DNA from 4 places in the Streptomyces sp. NPDC127097 genome. Region 1 is predicted to be linked to each of the others. Evidence: riboswitches for the same ligand, from Rfam matches in the RefSeq annotation. Region 1 holds a riboswitch; each other region holds the start of a gene.
The links. Region 1 has a riboswitch for cyclic di-AMP ahead of ACFWJW_RS00220 (NlpC/P60 family protein). Riboswitches for the same ligand answer to the same signal wherever they lie in the genome.
Positions count from the first base shown of each region.

Region 2: another riboswitch for cyclic di-AMP. It lies ahead of ACFWJW_RS28150 (M23 family metallopeptidase); the one in region 1 lies ahead of ACFWJW_RS00220 (NlpC/P60 family protein).
Region 3: another riboswitch for cyclic di-AMP. It lies ahead of ACFWJW_RS16640 (C40 family peptidase); the one in region 1 lies ahead of ACFWJW_RS00220 (NlpC/P60 family protein).
Region 4: another riboswitch for cyclic di-AMP. It lies ahead of ACFWJW_RS33655 (transglycosylase family protein); the one in region 1 lies ahead of ACFWJW_RS00220 (NlpC/P60 family protein).

Region 1 is NZ_JBHXFI010000001.1:56,184-60,002, reverse strand. Features, by position in the region: gene pcrA (DNA helicase PcrA) at 1-1,735, opposite strand, end outside; cyclic di-AMP (ydaO/yuaA leader) riboswitch at 2,026-2,210, shown strand; gene ACFWJW_RS00220 (NlpC/P60 family protein) at 2,218-3,366, shown strand; gene ACFWJW_RS00215 (hypothetical protein) at 3,485-3,819, opposite strand, start outside.
Region 2 is NZ_JBHXFI010000046.1:24,398-28,216, forward strand. Features, by position in the region: gene ACFWJW_RS28145 (aldo/keto reductase) at 1-49, opposite strand, end outside; gene ACFWJW_RS28150 (M23 family metallopeptidase) at 244-1,344, opposite strand; cyclic di-AMP (ydaO/yuaA leader) riboswitch at 1,356-1,510, opposite strand; gene ACFWJW_RS28155 (DUF2332 family protein) at 1,795-2,913, shown strand; gene ACFWJW_RS28160 (PP2C family protein-serine/threonine phosphatase) at 3,029-3,819, opposite strand, start outside.
Region 3 is NZ_JBHXFI010000018.1:94,957-98,775, forward strand. Features, by position in the region: gene ACFWJW_RS16630 (LysR family transcriptional regulator) at 1-698, opposite strand, end outside; gene ACFWJW_RS16635 (LysE family translocator) at 770-1,429, shown strand; gene ACFWJW_RS16640 (C40 family peptidase) at 1,598-2,071, opposite strand; cyclic di-AMP (ydaO/yuaA leader) riboswitch at 2,076-2,273, opposite strand; gene ACFWJW_RS16645 (hypothetical protein) at 2,550-2,858, opposite strand; gene ACFWJW_RS16650 (ATP-dependent Clp protease proteolytic subunit) at 2,865-3,500, opposite strand.
Region 4 is NZ_JBHXFI010000071.1:16,388-20,206, forward strand. Features, by position in the region: gene eno (phosphopyruvate hydratase) at 1-922, opposite strand, end outside; gene ACFWJW_RS33655 (transglycosylase family protein) at 1,260-1,913, opposite strand; cyclic di-AMP (ydaO/yuaA leader) riboswitch at 1,921-2,131, opposite strand; gene ACFWJW_RS33660 (transglycosylase family protein) at 2,342-3,502, opposite strand; gene ACFWJW_RS33665 (cytochrome P450) at 3,666-3,819, opposite strand, start outside.

The sequences.
Region 1 (3,819 bases):
GGAGGTTCTCGATCCGGGTCTCGTCCTGGGGGTCCGTGGATGCCTGGAGCTCGGCGAGGTAGCCCGTACGCTCCAGGACCGCTTCCAGGATGGTGGCGGGGCCGGCGCCGGACTCGACGATGGTCCGCAGCTCCTCCATGAGGACGTTGAAACGCTTGACGGCGTTGGCGGAGCGGGCCGCCATGCCGTATGCCTCGTCGACCCGGCGCAGCGCCTGCGGGAAGGTGATCTTCTCGCGCGCCGACAGGGCGTCGATCATCGCTTCGGCGCGGTCGCCGATGCCGCGCTTGGGGACGTTCAGGATGCGGCGGAGCGGGACGGTGTCCTCGGGGTTGCTGAGCACCCGCAGGTAGGCGAGCACATCGCGGACCTCCTTGCGCTCGTAGAAGCGCACGCCGCCGACGACCTTGTAGGGCAGCCCGACCCGGATGAAGATCTCTTCGAAGACACGGGACTGGGCGTTGGTGCGGTAGAAGACGGCGACATCGCCGGCCCTGGCGTCCTTGGCGTCCGTCAGCCGGTCGATCTCGTCGGCGACGAACTGGGCCTCGTCGTGCTCGGTGTCGGCGACATAGCCGGAGATCTTGGGGCCGGCGCCGGCGTCCGTCCAGAGGTTCTTGGGGCGGCGGTTCTCGTTGCGCTCGATGACGGCGTTGGCGGCGGACAGGATCGTCTGCGAGGAGCGGTAGTTCTGCTCCAGCAGGATCGTGGTCGCGTCCGGGTAGTCCTCCTCGAACTGGAGGATGTTGCGGATCGTGGCGCCGCGGAAGGCGTAGATCGACTGGTCGGCGTCACCGACGACGCAGAGCTCGGCGGCGGTTTCGGCGGGGCCGACCAGTTCGCGTACGAGGGTGTACTGGGCGTGGTTGGTGTCCTGGTACTCGTCGACGAGGACATGGCGGAAGCGGCGGCGGTAGTGCTCGGCGACGTCCGGGAACGCCTGGAGCAGATTGACCGTGGTCATGATGATGTCGTCGAAGTCCAGGGCGTTGGCCTCGCGCAGCCGTGCCTGGTACATCGCATACGCCTCGGCGAGGGTCTTCTCGAAGCCGTCGGCCGCCGTCCCGGCGAAGGTCTCCTCGTCGATGAGCTCGTTCTTGAGGTTGGAGATCTTCGCGCTGAAGGACTTGGGCGGGTAGCGCTTGGGGTCCAGATCCAGATCGCGGCAGACCAGGGCCATCAGGCGCTTGGAATCGGCGGCGTCGTAGATCGAGAAGGACGAGGTGAAGCCCAGCTTCTTGGACTCGCGGCGCAGGATGCGGACGCAGGCGCTGTGGAAGGTGGAGACCCACATGGCGTTCGCGCGCGGGCCGACCAGTTCCTCGACGCGCTCCTTCATCTCACCGGCGGCCTTGTTGGTGAACGTGATCGCGAGGATCTGGCCGGGGTGGACATGCCGCTCGGCGAGCAGATGCGCGATGCGGTGGGTGAGCACCCGGGTCTTGCCGGAGCCGGCGCCGGCGACGATCAGCAGTGGGCCGCCCGTATGCACCACGGCGGCCTTCTGCTCGTCGTTGAGCCCCTCCAGCAGCGTCGCCGGGTCGATGGCGGGGCGGGCGGCGCCGTCGCGGTAATACGACTCCCTGGGTGCGGGCGCGTCGAACCTCCCGCCGAAGAGGTCGGCGGGGATCTCCTCCGGGGCCGGGCCGTGCTCGTCCTCGGGAGGCGGAGGGTGTTCCTCCTCGCCCTTGTGGCCGAGGTCCGCCAGGAAGCTGTCGTCAAAGAGGCTGCTCATCGCCCACCGAGTCTAGGCCGCCGCACTGACAGTCCGCCGCGGAGTGGCGGATTGCGGGCCGTCTTCGGGCGGCCCCGGGCGCAGCGGCAGGTCAGGGGGCCGGCGGCCAAGCGCCGGCCGGGTGGCGCTTCGGTTACCCGAACCCGACATCTGCCACAACAACCCCCGCATCGCGTTCAGGTCACGAAAAGGTTTCGGGCATATCGAACATCAGCCTTCACAGGAGCCACACGAGTTGGCTAACGTCCTCGCTCAGGCAGCCCGCCTCCCCGCGGACGACAGGTTCGCACGGGCCGCCGACGCCGAGTCCGGCCCTGCCCTCAGGCACCCGGAGCCGGGGACCCACCAGCACCACCGGGGTGAATCGATCCGTACGGCCGTCGCCAGTGGACGTCCGGACCGTAGGGCAAGCCTTCCGTCAGCGACACCGCCCGAACCCGACAGCTAACCCGGTAGGCGGTCCACGGAAGGAGTTGCCGGTCTTGGCGTCGCATCGCAAGCCGCGCACCAGCGTTCTCGCCTCACCCACCGGGCGCCGTACAGCGGCCGGTCTCACCACTGCCGCCCTCGCCTCGGTCACCCTGCTCTCGCAGTCCGCCGACGCGGCCCCCAGGGCGCCCAAGCCCACCGTCGAAGAGGTCCAACAGAAGGTCGACGACCTCTACCACCAGGCCGAGGTGGCCACCCAGAAATACAACGCCGCCAAGGAGCGCGCCGAGACCCAGCGCCACACCGTGGACCGCCTGCTCGACGCCTCCGCCAAGCGCGCCGAGAAGATGAACGAGTCCCGGCGCCTGCTGGGCACCTTCGCCTCGGCGCAGTACCGGACCGGCGGCATGAACCCGACGGCGCAGCTGATGCTCGCCAAGGACCCGCAGCAGTTCGTCGACCGCAACCACCTCATGGAGCGGCTGACCGGCCGGCAGAAGCAGGCCGTCACCGACTACCAGGAGCAGCAGGCGGCGGCCACCAAGCAGCGCGCCGAGGCGACCCGCAGCCTGGAGCGGTTGCAGGCGTCGCAGGCATCCCTCAAGGAGTCCATGAGCTCCGTCCAGGGCAAGCTGGCCGAGGCCCGGCAGCTGCTGTCCCGGCTGACCGCCCAGGAGAAGGCGCGGCTGGCCGAGCTGGAGCGCCAGAAGGAGGCGGCGGCCAAGCGCCGGGCCGCGGAGGAGGCGCGCAAGCAGCAGGAGCGGGAGCGCCAGCGGCAGCAGGACGGCGACGGCTCGACCGGGGGCTCCACCGGCGGTGGCTCCACGGGCGGCTCCACGGGCGACTCGGCCACCAGCAAGGGCGCCAAGGCGCTCGCCTTCGCCCGCGCCCAGATAGGCAAGCCGTACGTCTGGGGCGCGACCGGGCCCACTTCCTACGACTGCTCGGGGCTGACCCAGGCGGCATGGAAGGCGGCGGGTGTCGATCTGCCGCGGACGACCTGGGACCAGGTCAAGGTGGGCCAGCGGGTGGCCACCAAGGATCTTCAGCCCGGCGACCTGGTCTTCTTCTATGACGACATCAGCCACGTCGGCTTGTACCTGGGCGACGGGAAGATGGTGCACGCTCCGAAGCCGGGCGCCAACGTCCGGGAGGAGTCGATCTACTACATGCCGATATACGGAAGCGTCCGTCCGGGCTGAGCCCGCCCCGCTCCCCCACCAGACCACCCCCCACGGTCACCCCCCACACGCCACCGCGCGGCCGTCGTCTCCGGATATGGAGGCGAGGACCGCGCGGTGTGCCGTAGTGGGGCGCTCGTCAGGTCCAGAGCACCGCGATGAAGATGTTGGCCACCGTCAGGCCGCCGACCGCGCCGAAGAGCGCCTTGTCGACCGTCTCGTCGTCCCGCTTGACGTAGACCAGCGCCAGGATCACCACCAGGACGGCCATCTTGATGCCGAGCTTGATGTTGTTGAGCGGGTGGTCCTGGGCCTGGTTGAGGCCGACCAGCACGATGCCGGTGACCAGCATCGTCAGTGCGCCGTGCAGCATGGCCGGCACGAAGCGGGCGGTGCCCGCGCTCATCGCCTTCATCTGGGTCAGAAAGCCGCCCAGCAGGGAGGCGATGCCGATGATGTGCAGGCCGACGAAGA
Region 2 (3,819 bases), on a different contig from region 1:
GCTTGCGGGTGCTGCGGGCGCCTGGGGTGGTGCTGTGTGTCGCGGTCATACGTCGTTGCAGCGCCGGGGGAAGAGGAGTTATTCCTTCCTCTTCCCCCGGGACGACAACTGCCCTCGGGCCCTTACGGGTTGAGGGTGTGGGGGTGGGGGTGGGGGTGGGTGTGCGTGTGGGTCTGCTTCAGGCTTTGATGCCCTCGGTGCCCGCAATGCCCTCCACGCCCCCGACGCCCTCGACGCCCTCGGTCACACGTTGAGCCCGTGGTCGCGGAGCCACGGCATCGGGTCGATCGGGTCGCCGGCGCCGGGGCGTACCTCCAGGTGGAGGTGGGGGCCGGTGACGTTGCCGGTGGCGCCGACGCGGCCGATGACGTCGCCGGTGCTGACCTTGCCGGAGGTCTTCACCATCGAGGAGAGGTGGCAGAACCAGAGCTCGGTGCCGTCGTCGAGGGTGAGGACGATGCGGTAGCCGTACGAGCCGGCCCAGCCGGCCTGGGTGATGGTGCCGGAGTGCACCGCCTTGACGGGGGTGCCGGTCGGCGCGGCGAAGTCCTGTCCGGTGTGGTCGGCGGCCCAGCGGTCACCGGCCTGGCCGAAACTGGCGGTGAGCGTGTAGGAGGACACGGGGGCGATGAAGCTCTTCGCCAGTTCGGCGAGGCGTTCGGCCTCCGCCTTCCGCCGGGCCGCTTCCTCCGCCTTGCGCTTGGCCTCCATCTCGGCCGCCTTCTTGGCTGCTGCGGCTTTTTCGGCCGACTTCTGGTGGGCGGCGGCTTCCGTGGCGGCCTGCTGGACGGCGGCCTTTTCGGCGGCCTCGCGGGCCTCCTGCTCGGCGGAGCCCTGCTGCGCGTCGGCCTGCTGGAGGATGCGGCTGCGCAGCGCCTCACCGGCGCCCGCGGCGTTACCCGTGTCCGCGCCCGTGGCGGCGGTGACCGCGCCGCTGTCGGGAGCCGAGGCGGCGTCGGTGGCCGCGGAGTCGTCGTCGGATATCAGCTCGCCGATGCCGGGAAGCTCCTTGGCGTCCGGCAGCTTCTCGGAGAGGTCGTCGGCCAGGCCGCCGACGTCGGGCATCGAGATCGGCACCGGCGGACGGCCCTCGGCCGAGGCCATGCCGCTCGCGCCGACCGCCGCGATGACACCGACACCCAGGACGGTGCCGCTGCGGGCGAATCCGCCGCCGCGCTGCTTGGCGACGCGGTGCTTGCCTCGAACGGCACGGGTGGATTCCTCGGTGGGATTCCATTCCTCCCACGGTCCGTCGCCGTCATCGACACCGGGGCCGGGGAAGGCACCTCGGTCATCGAGCTCGTAGGCGAACGGGTCCTCAGGGGTAGACCTGTTGGACGCCACGGGGGCGCACTCCTTTCCTTCCTTCTCGCCTACCGGGTTAGCTGACGGGTTCGGAGCAGGAAGGTCTCCTACGGACGCCCACTGGCGGAGGGCGTCCGATTCACCCCAAGGAAGTGGTTCCCCGGTTCCCTTGGTGCAGTTCGAAGTGCTTGGGGGTGCGTGAAAAGCGCGTGCGGGATTCGGCGTCGGCGCGCGGTGCCGCCTCGGGCGGCGGCTGGGACGACCGCGCTGCGTTATCGGACAGTAATAGAGACGGCGGCCGAATTCCAAGCGTTCCCACGAATCCGTATGCGCTCCGCACGAGCTGCCGCGCGGCCTTTTCGGCCAGCAGTGCAGCAACCCGGGCGAGTTGGCCCGCCAGCCCTAAACGATCTCGCGCGGATTGTGTGCCAGTCGTTATGCGCAGGGGTGCCCCTCGGTCACGGAGGGTGAGAGCAGTAACGTCGGATCATGGTCGTCAACGTCGGGAACACCGGGAACGCCGGACGGGCCGCCGGTCACGCGTGGGGAGTGGCGGAGCGGTACGGGGAGTTCTCCTGGCGGGAGGCGCGCGGCCGGTCGGACGCGCACGAGGAGCTGACCGCGCGGATCAGCCAGGACGCGGAGTTCTGCGATCTGCTGTCCGGCTCGCTGCCCGCCGGCAACAAACAGCAGCCGAACCTCCTGCTCGCCGCCGTCCGCTATCTCGACGGCCCGCACGCCGAGACGGGCCCGCGCGGTGCGGCCGCGTACGGGCGCTGGCGCGAGTGGACGATCCGGCACTGGGACGAGGTGCGCGCGGTGATCATGCAGCGCGCCACCCAGACCAACGAACCGGCCCGCTGCGCCACCCTGCTGCCGCTGCTCGCCCGTCTGCCGCAGCCGCTGGCGCTGCTGGAGGCCGGCGCGTCCGCGGGGCTGTGTCTGCACCCCGACCGCTATCGCTACCGGTACGAGGCCGAAGGCGGGGACGGGCCGCGCCGCCGGGCCGAGCTGGGTGCACCGGAGAGCCCGCTGGTGTTCACCTGCCGTACGGGCGGGGCGGCCGACGAGCTGCCCGAACGGCTGCCGCGGATCGTCTGGCGGGCCGGCATCGACCTGGACCCGCTCGACCCGGCCGGCGAACCGGACGATCTGCGCTGGCTCCAGGCGCTCGTATGGCCGGGCGACGGGGAGCGTGCGGCACGGCTGGCCGCGGCCGTCGACGCGGTGCGGCCGGCGCCGCGGCCACGGATGGTGCGCGGCGACCTGATCGACGAGCTGCCCGCGCTCGCCGCCGAGGCACCGCCCGAGGCGACGCTGGTCATCTTCCACAGCGCCGTGCTGGCCTATCTCCCGCCGGCCCGCCGCGCGGAGTTCGCGCGTCTCGTACGGTCGCTGCTCGACGGGCGGCCCGGCGGCGGCCACTGGATCTCCAACGAGCACTACTCCGTGCTGCCGTGGATCACCGACGCCGCACCCCACGCGCCCCGCCCGGACGACGCCCTGCACCTGACCCTCGCGCTCGACGGACGCCCGGTCGCGCTCACCGGCCCGCACGGCCAGAGCCTGCACAGCCTCTCCGGCGCACGGGGCGGCCCGGGGCACTGAGCGGGGTCGGGGGACGGCCCGGCTCCCGTACGGCACCCCGTACGCCCGCCCGTCCCCCTACACGGGCCCCACCCCCATGAAGCCCCCGCCCACCGAACCCCCTACGGGCCACCACCTACGCCCCCATGGGCCGCTGCACCGCCAGCAGCGCCATGTCGTCGGCCGACGCGCCGCCCGTATGCCGTGCCACCTCCTCGACGAGGGTGTCCACGAGGACGTCCGGGCCGGGGAAGCGGCAGCCGCGCAGTGTGCCCGACGGGTTGTAGCAGCGGCCGAGGAGGTCCCGGGCGCCGGTCACCCCGTCGGTGAAGAAGAGCAGCAGGGCCCCGGCCGGGAAGAACGTCTCGTCCGGCCGGTCCGGCCGGCTCGCCATCTCGCCCAGCCCGAGGGGCGGCGCCGGCGCCGCGGGCAGCAGCTCGCGCAGCCCGCCGTCCGGGGTGAGCAGCAGCGGGGACGGATGGCCCCGGTTGAGCACCCGCAGAACGCACTGCCCGTTGGCGGGGATCTCGGCCAAAACGGCAGTGGTGAACCCCTCGGTCTGCTCCACTCCCTCGCGCCGCCCGTCCTCCCGCCGCAGCGCCCGCTCCAGCCGGCCCGCCACCGCCCCCAGGGTGCGCTCCTGTTCCGCCGCCTCACGGAAGGCGCCGATGACGATCACCGCGGTCCGCACCGCGTCCAGCCCCTTGCCCCGTACGTCGCCGACCAGCAGCCGTACGCCGTGCGGGGTCTCCTGGACCGCATAGAGGTCACCGCCGCTCCGGTCCGCCACCCGCGCGCCCACGTAGCGGGCGGCGATGGCGAGCCCGGCGAGCCGTTCGGGCGGCGTGGGCAGGACGGCGCGCTGGAGGGCCGCCGAGACGTCCTCCAGGGAGGCCGGGCGGACGCCGGCGCTCCGGACGATCCGGT
Region 3 (3,819 bases), on a different contig from region 1:
GCATAGCTCGGGGACTCGCAGCGCACCGCCACACTCGCCCCGGCGGCCGCCAGTACCGCCTCCACGGCACGCCGGTTGGGGTTGGCCGGCGCCATGCTGACCAGCGGCTGACCGGCCAGCTCGGCGAGCGGCAGGCGGCCGGCGCCCGCCGACAGGGCATGGCCCGGCGCGGTGACCAGCACCAGTTCCTCGGTCAGCAGCGGTTCGAGCCGCACCCCCTCCGGCGGCGGCATCGCCTCGCCCGGCACATACTCGTGCGTCAGCGCCAGATCGACCTCGCCCAGCGCCACCGCGGCGGTGGCCTGCGGAGGTACGTACTCCGTGACGCTCAGCTCCACATCGGGGTGCGCCCGCCGGAACGCGCTGAGCGCGGGCGGCAGCAGATGCGTCCCGGCGGTCATGAACGTGCCGACCCGCAGCACGCCGCCGGAAAGCCCCGTCAGCCGGGACAGCTCGTGCCGCGCCTGATCCAGCTCGTCGAGCACCCGCCGGGCCCGTACGAGCAGCAGCTCACCGGCCGCCGTCAGCCGTGCCCCGCGGTGGTGGCGCACCAGCAGCGCGGTCCCCGCCTCCCGCTCCAGCTTGGCGAGCTGCTGGGAGAGCGCGGGCGCGGTGTAGCCCAGCCGGTCGGCGGCTCTGCTGATCGAACCGGCCTCCGCCACCGCCACCAGGGCGGCCAGCCGCGTGGGGTCGTACATAAGAACCTCTTTAGGCTCCCCAAGAACATTGCCACTCCCCATTAAAGGCTCTGACCAGCGAAACTGCTCCCATGGACGGACAGCTGATCGCCTTCACCGGAGTCGCCGCGGGCATGGTCGCCATGCCGGGCGCGGACTTCGCGGTCGTGGTGCGCCACGCGCTCGACTCGCGCCGGGCGGGGGTGGCGGCCGCGGTCGGAGTGGCGGGCGGGCTGCTGGTGCACACCGCACTGGCGGTCGCCGGGCTCGCGGCCGTGCTGGTCGCCGTGCCCGCGCTGTTCGGCGCCGTCCAACTCCTCGGCGGGCTCTATCTGTTGTACCTGGGGGTCGGCGCGCTGCTCGCGGTCGTCCAGCACCGGAAGGCGCCCGAGGACGCCGCGACCGGCCCGTCCGCGCCCCAGGCCGATCACCCGCCCGCGCTCCTGGGCACCGCACGGAGCCTGCGCCAGGGCTTCCTGACCAATGCCCTCAACCCCAAGGCCCCGGTCCTCTTCCTCAGTCTGCTCCCGCAGTTCGTCCCGGCCGGCGAGCCCGCGCTGCCCCGCACGCTGCTGCTCGCGACCATGGTCGTCGCGCTGGCGCTGGTGTGGTTCCCCGCCGTCGCGCTGCTGGTCGACCGCCTGGGCAGCTGGCTGCGCCGCCCCCGGGTCACCCGCGCCCTGGAAGCCGTCACCGGAATGCTGCTCACCACACTGGGTGGCATCCTGCTCGTCGAGGTCGTGCTGACCTGAACGGCGGCCCCCGGCACGCGGTCAACCGCGGCCGCCGTACGGCACGATCAGCACCTCGGCGCCCACCGCAGCGCCCTGGTGATCCGCGGATGGGTGCGGTCCGTCGTCTCCACCGGCCAAGTGGGCCAATCCCACCGACAATTGATCACATGTGAGACGAAATGCCGGTCAGCCCACCCGTCCGTAGGACACCGCGCCGCTCCAGATCCGTTCCAGCCGCACCACGCTTCCGGCCTTGGGGGCATGCCACATCCGGCCCCGGCCGGCATAGATGCCGACGTGGTAAATGCCGCGTGCGGAACGGAAGAAGACCAGGTCACCGCGTCTGCGCAGGGAGGCCGGGAGATGCCGGGTGCGGACGTACTGCGCGGCGGCGGTACGGGGCAGGGCCCGCCCGGCGCGCTTGAACGAGTACATCGTCAGCCCCGAACAGTCGAAGCGGTACGGCCCTTGGGCGCCGTACTGGTAGGGCGCGCCGCTCTTGGAGGCCGCGATCCGCAGCGCGTAGGCGGACACGGAGGCGGCTTCGGCGTTCCCGGCCTCTCCTGGGGCGACGGTCGTCCCGCCCAGGGTGACCAGCGTCAGAGCGGTGACGGTGCCGGCACGCGCCAGCAGATTTGGCGTCTGCATGCGCACAGTCATGCGCAAACCCTTCGTCAGCCGCCTGCGAAGGAAGACCTGTCGGGTTCGGGCAGGCGAAGATGCCCGGCCGTGCGTACGGCTTCACCCCAAGGAGTCTCGGCCCTGAGGCCGGGACCCCGTCCTGCTCGGGTCCTCCGCTCCCGCCGGTCCACAACGTCGACCTGACATCCGGTACGGCGGCGGGATTAGGCGCCCGTCCGGACCGCCCCGTCGCTGTGGCGGGGTCTTGCCGTCGAAGGGATCGTCACGCACCCGCCACCAGAATTCCGAGCTGAAAATGCCGTATGTGACATGCGTCACACTTCGCCTGAATGGTTACTTTTGTTCCCTCAAGTGCCATGGCGCGGGGCGCCGCACCCCCTGGACCAGGGGCGAAACATCAGAGGTCCAAGGAATTGCGTTTCCCCGCGCAATTCGTCGCCTCCTCACATCGGGCCCGGACGCTACGCCGTATGCGCAGCCCCGTGTGCGTGTCGCGTCAACTCTCCGTGGCCGGCGGCATCGTCACGAGCCCGGCCCGGCGCTCGCCCTCCAGCACCCGGAGCGCCCGGGTCAAGGTCTCGCGGTGCAGTTCGCTCTCACCCCGGTCGTGCATCAGCGTCAGCGCGTCGCGCAGTCCGGCGGCCTTGCCGACCAGCGCCTGGGCGGCCCGCAGTCCGGTGTAGGTGTCGCCGCCCCGGGCCGGGTTGATCCTGCCCAGCAGGTCGAGCACCTCCAGGTAACGGTCGATCAGCTCACCCTCGGCGCGCGTCAGGGCGGGCAGCGGCGGCAGTTCCGGCAGCGGCATCCGGGCTCACCGTGCGCCGAGTTGGGGGACGGACTGCTTGCGCTGACGGGTGAGCCCGTCGATCAGGCCGTATTCCTGGGCGGCTTCGGCGTCGAAGATCTTGTCGCGCTCGATATCGGCGGCGATCCGTTCCCGGGGCTGTCCGGTGTGCTCCGCCAGCATCCGCTCCAGCATGTCGCGGGTGCGCAGCAACTCCTCGGCCTCGATCTGGAGATCGGTGGCCTGGCCCTGGACGGGCTCGTGGAACGACGGCTGGTGGATCAGGATCCGGGCGCCGGGCAGGGCCAGCCGCTTTCCGGGGGTGCCGGCGGCCAGCAGTACCGCGGCGGCGGAGGCGGCCTGCCCCAGGCAGATGGTCTGCACATCGCACGACACGAAGCGCATCGTGTCGTAGATGGCGGTCATCGCCGTGAACGAGCCGCCGGGGGAGTTGATGTAGAGCGCGATGTCCTGTTCGGGCGCGGCGTGTTCGAGGTGGATGAACTGCGCCATCACATCGTTGGCGGAGGCGTCGTCGACCGGGGTGCCCAGGAAGATGATGCGCTCACTGAGCAGCTTGGAATACGGGTCCATGGTGCGCGTCCCCTGGGACGTGCGCTCGGTGAACTCGGGAAGGACATAGCGGGCCATCGGTCGCAGCATGGGCCTGCTCCTCTCTCTGTAAAAAATGTACAGGATGTACGTCCAGTTAGAATGGGACCCGATTCTAGTGATCAAGTCAAATGCCCAGGCCAGAGGCCATTTTTGCTGTTCTCCGAGGGTGGACATCTCACATATCTATTGCTGGAACTGCGGCACAAGGTCGAGATCCATCGGAAGACTGGGCGGGTCGTCGAGTGCCCGATCGACGAGATGAACCGCCCGCGGGGAGACAAGGACGCTGCCCTGTGGATCCCGCCGACCGAGCCGGAGGTCAGGCGCTGTTCACCGGCTGGGGCGGCGAGATGGCGACCTGCCGCAA
Region 4 (3,819 bases), on a different contig from region 1:
CGAGCTGGACCTTGGCGCCGAGCTTGTCGGTGATGACCTTCCAGCCGGCCCAGTCGTCCTCGAACAGCGGGTCCTCGATGGAGACCAGCGGGTAGGCCGCCACCAGCTCCTCGTAGTACTCGGTCATCTCGGCGGCCGAGCGGTCCTTGCCCTCGAACTGGTACTTGCCGTCCTTGTAGAACTCGGAGGCGGCGACGTCCAGCGCGAGCGCGATGTCCTGGCCGGGGGCGTAACCGGCCTGCTTGATGGCCTCCAGGATGAGGTCGAGGGCCTCACGGTTGGAGCCCAGGTTCGGGGCGAAGCCACCCTCGTCACCGAGACCGGTGGACAGGCTGCGCTCCTTCAGGACCTTCTTGAGGGTGTGGTAGACCTCGGCGCCCCAGCGCAGCGCCTCGGAGAAGGACTCCGCGCCGATCGGGGCGATCATGAACTCCTGGATGTCCACGTTGGAGTCGGCGTGCGAGCCGCCGTTCAGGATGTTCATCATCGGGACGGGCAGCACATGCGCGTTCGGGCCGCCGAGGTAGCGGAACAGCGGGAGGTCGCTGGCCTCGGAGGCGGCGTGCGCGACGGCGAGGGAGACGCCGAGGATGGCGTTGGCGCCGAGCGAGCCCTTGTTGTCGGTGGCGTCCAGGTCGAACATCGCCTGGTCGATCAGCCGCTGCTCGGTCGCGTCGTAGCCGACGAGCTCCGGGCCGATCTGCTCGATGACGGCCAGCACGGCCTTCTCGACGCCCTTGCCGAGGTAGCGGTTCGGGTCGCCGTCACGGAGCTCGATGGCCTCGAAGGCGCCGGTGGAGGCGCCGGACGGGACGGCGGCACGGCCGGTGCTGCCGTCGTCGAGGCCGACCTCGACCTCGACCGTGGGATTACCTCGCGAGTCGAGAATTTCGCGGGCTACGACGACGTCGATCGACGGCACGTTGTCTCCTTCGTGGGTGTCTGGCGTTCTGCGCATGAGCCTAACGGCCCCGGGCTCGTCCGCCTGCCCTTGGCCCGCTCCGTGGGACGGAACGCCCCCGAAAACCTGCCCAAAGGCCCAGTTGCCGGGACGTTTGGCACATTGTTCGCCGAACGGGGAAAGTCGCGGAACAGCGCCGGTCAGCGGCCTGCCGCCGGCCGGGGCGCCTCGGACACGGCCCGGGAACATGAGAAGCCCCGCCACGGCGCGCTGGGGGGAAGGGCGCGCCATGACGGGGCGGTCTCACGGAGGAAGGGGCCCGCCGCTCGGGCCCTCAGGAGCCCCGGTGAGCTCCGGCTCAGACGTTGAGCTGCTGGCCCGGGATGATCAGGTTCGGGTTGCCGCCGATGACCGACTTGTTGGCCTTGTAGACGGACTTCCAGTCGGTGCCGTGGGCCTTGGCGATCTTGGCGAGGGTGTCGCCCGCCTTGACGGTGTAGTTGCCGTGGCCGGTGGACTTGCGCTCGGCGGAGCGCGAGGCACGGTCCTCGGACGGGGCCTTCTTGACCTCCGGCTTGGCGGACTCCTGCTTCGGCGCGGACTTGGTCTGCGCGGAGGTGTCGACGTCGGGGGACGGACCACCGGCGGTCAGGTTGCCCGCACCGGCGCAGGACCAGGCGCCCGGGCCCTGGATGGCGAGGAGCTTCTCGGCGGCCTGGATCTGCTGGGCCTTGCTGGCCAGGTCGGCGCGCGGCGCGAACTTGGTGCCACCGGCAGCGGCCCAGCTGGAGTTGGAGAACTGGAGGCCACCGTAGTAGCCGTTACCGGTGTTGATCGACCAGTTGCCGCCGGACTCGCACTGGGCGACCTTGTCCCAGGTGGCGACGGAGGCGGCGGAGGCGGAGGTGGCACCCATCATCGGGACGGCCACGGCGGCACCGGCGACACCGGCGAGGGTGGCGACGCGGACGGCCTTGGAGGGACGACGGTGCTTGCCCTTGAAGATCAGCATGGTTCGTTCGTTTCCTCACCGACGCCTACGAGGTGAGCTGTCGGGTTCGGGCTGATGAGTCGCCCGGCCCGGCGCGCATGCGCACCTGGCTTCACCCCAAGCCGGTTGACCCGTTTTCACGGGCGGGGCCGGCACTTACCTTGGGTCCCCCGCTCCTGCCTTCGGCGCTTGCGCGTCAAGTGCCTTCGACCACCGGCAGGATTCGGCGTGTGATCGAGGGGCTCGCTTTGGCGAGCGATCCTGACGTTAAGCAGTAATGCCCCTGGGGTTCAAACCCCACCATCTGAACCAAGTTGACCGTTTTTGATCACGGGTTGGTTACGTATTCGCAGGTGAGGCCCGGTATGCCGGTCTTGAGCACACCGGGCCCCACAGGAGTCAACGAGACCCTTGTCTCACTTTCCCAAAACAGGGCGAAGGGCGGCGAATTACCCCGCGTTCCGCCCGAGATCGAGCTGCTGACCGGGCTGGATCAGGTCCGCGTCGGACCCGATGACGCCCTCGTTGCGGTCGTAGAGCGCGGGCCAGCCGCCGGGCAGCCGGTGGGCCGCGGCGATGGCTGACAGGCTGTCACCCGGGCGCACCGTGTAGTCGCCGCCGGCCGCCGGGCCCGTACGGTGCGCGTCGCCGCCGCGCGAGGCGTGCCGGCCGCCGGACCTGCCGTCGCCGCCGTCCCCGGCACCCTCGTCGCCCGCCTCGCGGCGGTGCTTGCCCTTGCTGGGCACCTTGTGCGGCGTGCCGGTGCTGTCCGTACGGCTGCCGTCCCCGGACGGGTCCGTGGAGGGGCTGCCGGACGGGTCGTCGTCGGACGGGTCGGCGGACCGCGACGGGTCGTCGCCCCGGTCGCCGGGCGTCGCCGGGTCGGACGGCTCCGGGCTCGTGGACGCGTCGCCGGGCTCGCCGGAGCCGGAGGCGTCGGGCGAGGGCGTCGCGTCGGACGGCTGCCGGTCCGGCTGCTCGCCGTGCTCGTCGTGCGGCGCGTCGTCCTGCCCGGAGGAGGAGTCCCCACCGTCGTGGGAGCGGGACGAACCAGGGGTGTCCCAGGGGTCGAGGCCGCCCTGGGAGTCCGACGGGTCGGGCGCGGGGGTGCTGGTGCTGCCCGGGTCGACCTCCGGGGCCTCGCCGTCGCCGGTCAGCCCCGCGTTCACCGCACAGCTGGGCCAGGCGTCCGGCCCGCGGTCGTCGAGGATCGACTGGGCCACGGCGATCTGCTGGGAGCGACTGGCGTAGTCGGGTCGCGAGGCGTAGGCCGAGCCGCCGTAGTTGTCCCACATCTCCTGGGTCAGCTGGAGGCCGCCGTAGTAGCCGTTGCCCGAGGCGGCGCTCCACACCCCAGCGCTCTCGCACTGGGCGACCTTGTCCCAGGTCGCGGTGTCGGCGGCGTGAGCGCCGCTCGCCCCGAGGAGGGGGAGGGCGAAGCCGGCGCCGGTCACTCCCGCCGTGACAAAGATGGCCGGTGCCTGACGGGGGCGACGATGTCGGCCGTTCCCGGAACGCATGCGGATGCCTTTCGCGCGGCGGTTGAGTTGTTCGACGAGCTCGTCGAGCTGCTCGACGGGCTCCGGCCGGCCGACGCACGCGAGCGGCACCGTTACACCGGTCCCCCACATCACCGCTTCGACCGATCGAGTGAAGCCTGTCGATCGTCCGGTCGAAAGGTAGTCGGGGTCACGGGTAGTCACAAGTCGATGTATCGGAGATCACGTAATGGTCACGCGGTTGACTCTGTGTCACATATGGCCTTGTTGCTGGTCAGGGCCGATCCGGAGTGAACTCCACCGGAAGTGAACGCAGTCCGCGCATGATGAGTCCGCCGCGCCAGCGCAAATCATCCGGTTCCGCCGCAAGCCGGATGTCCGGGAGCCGGGTCAGCAGGGTCGCCAGCGCGGTCTGTCCTTCGAGCCGG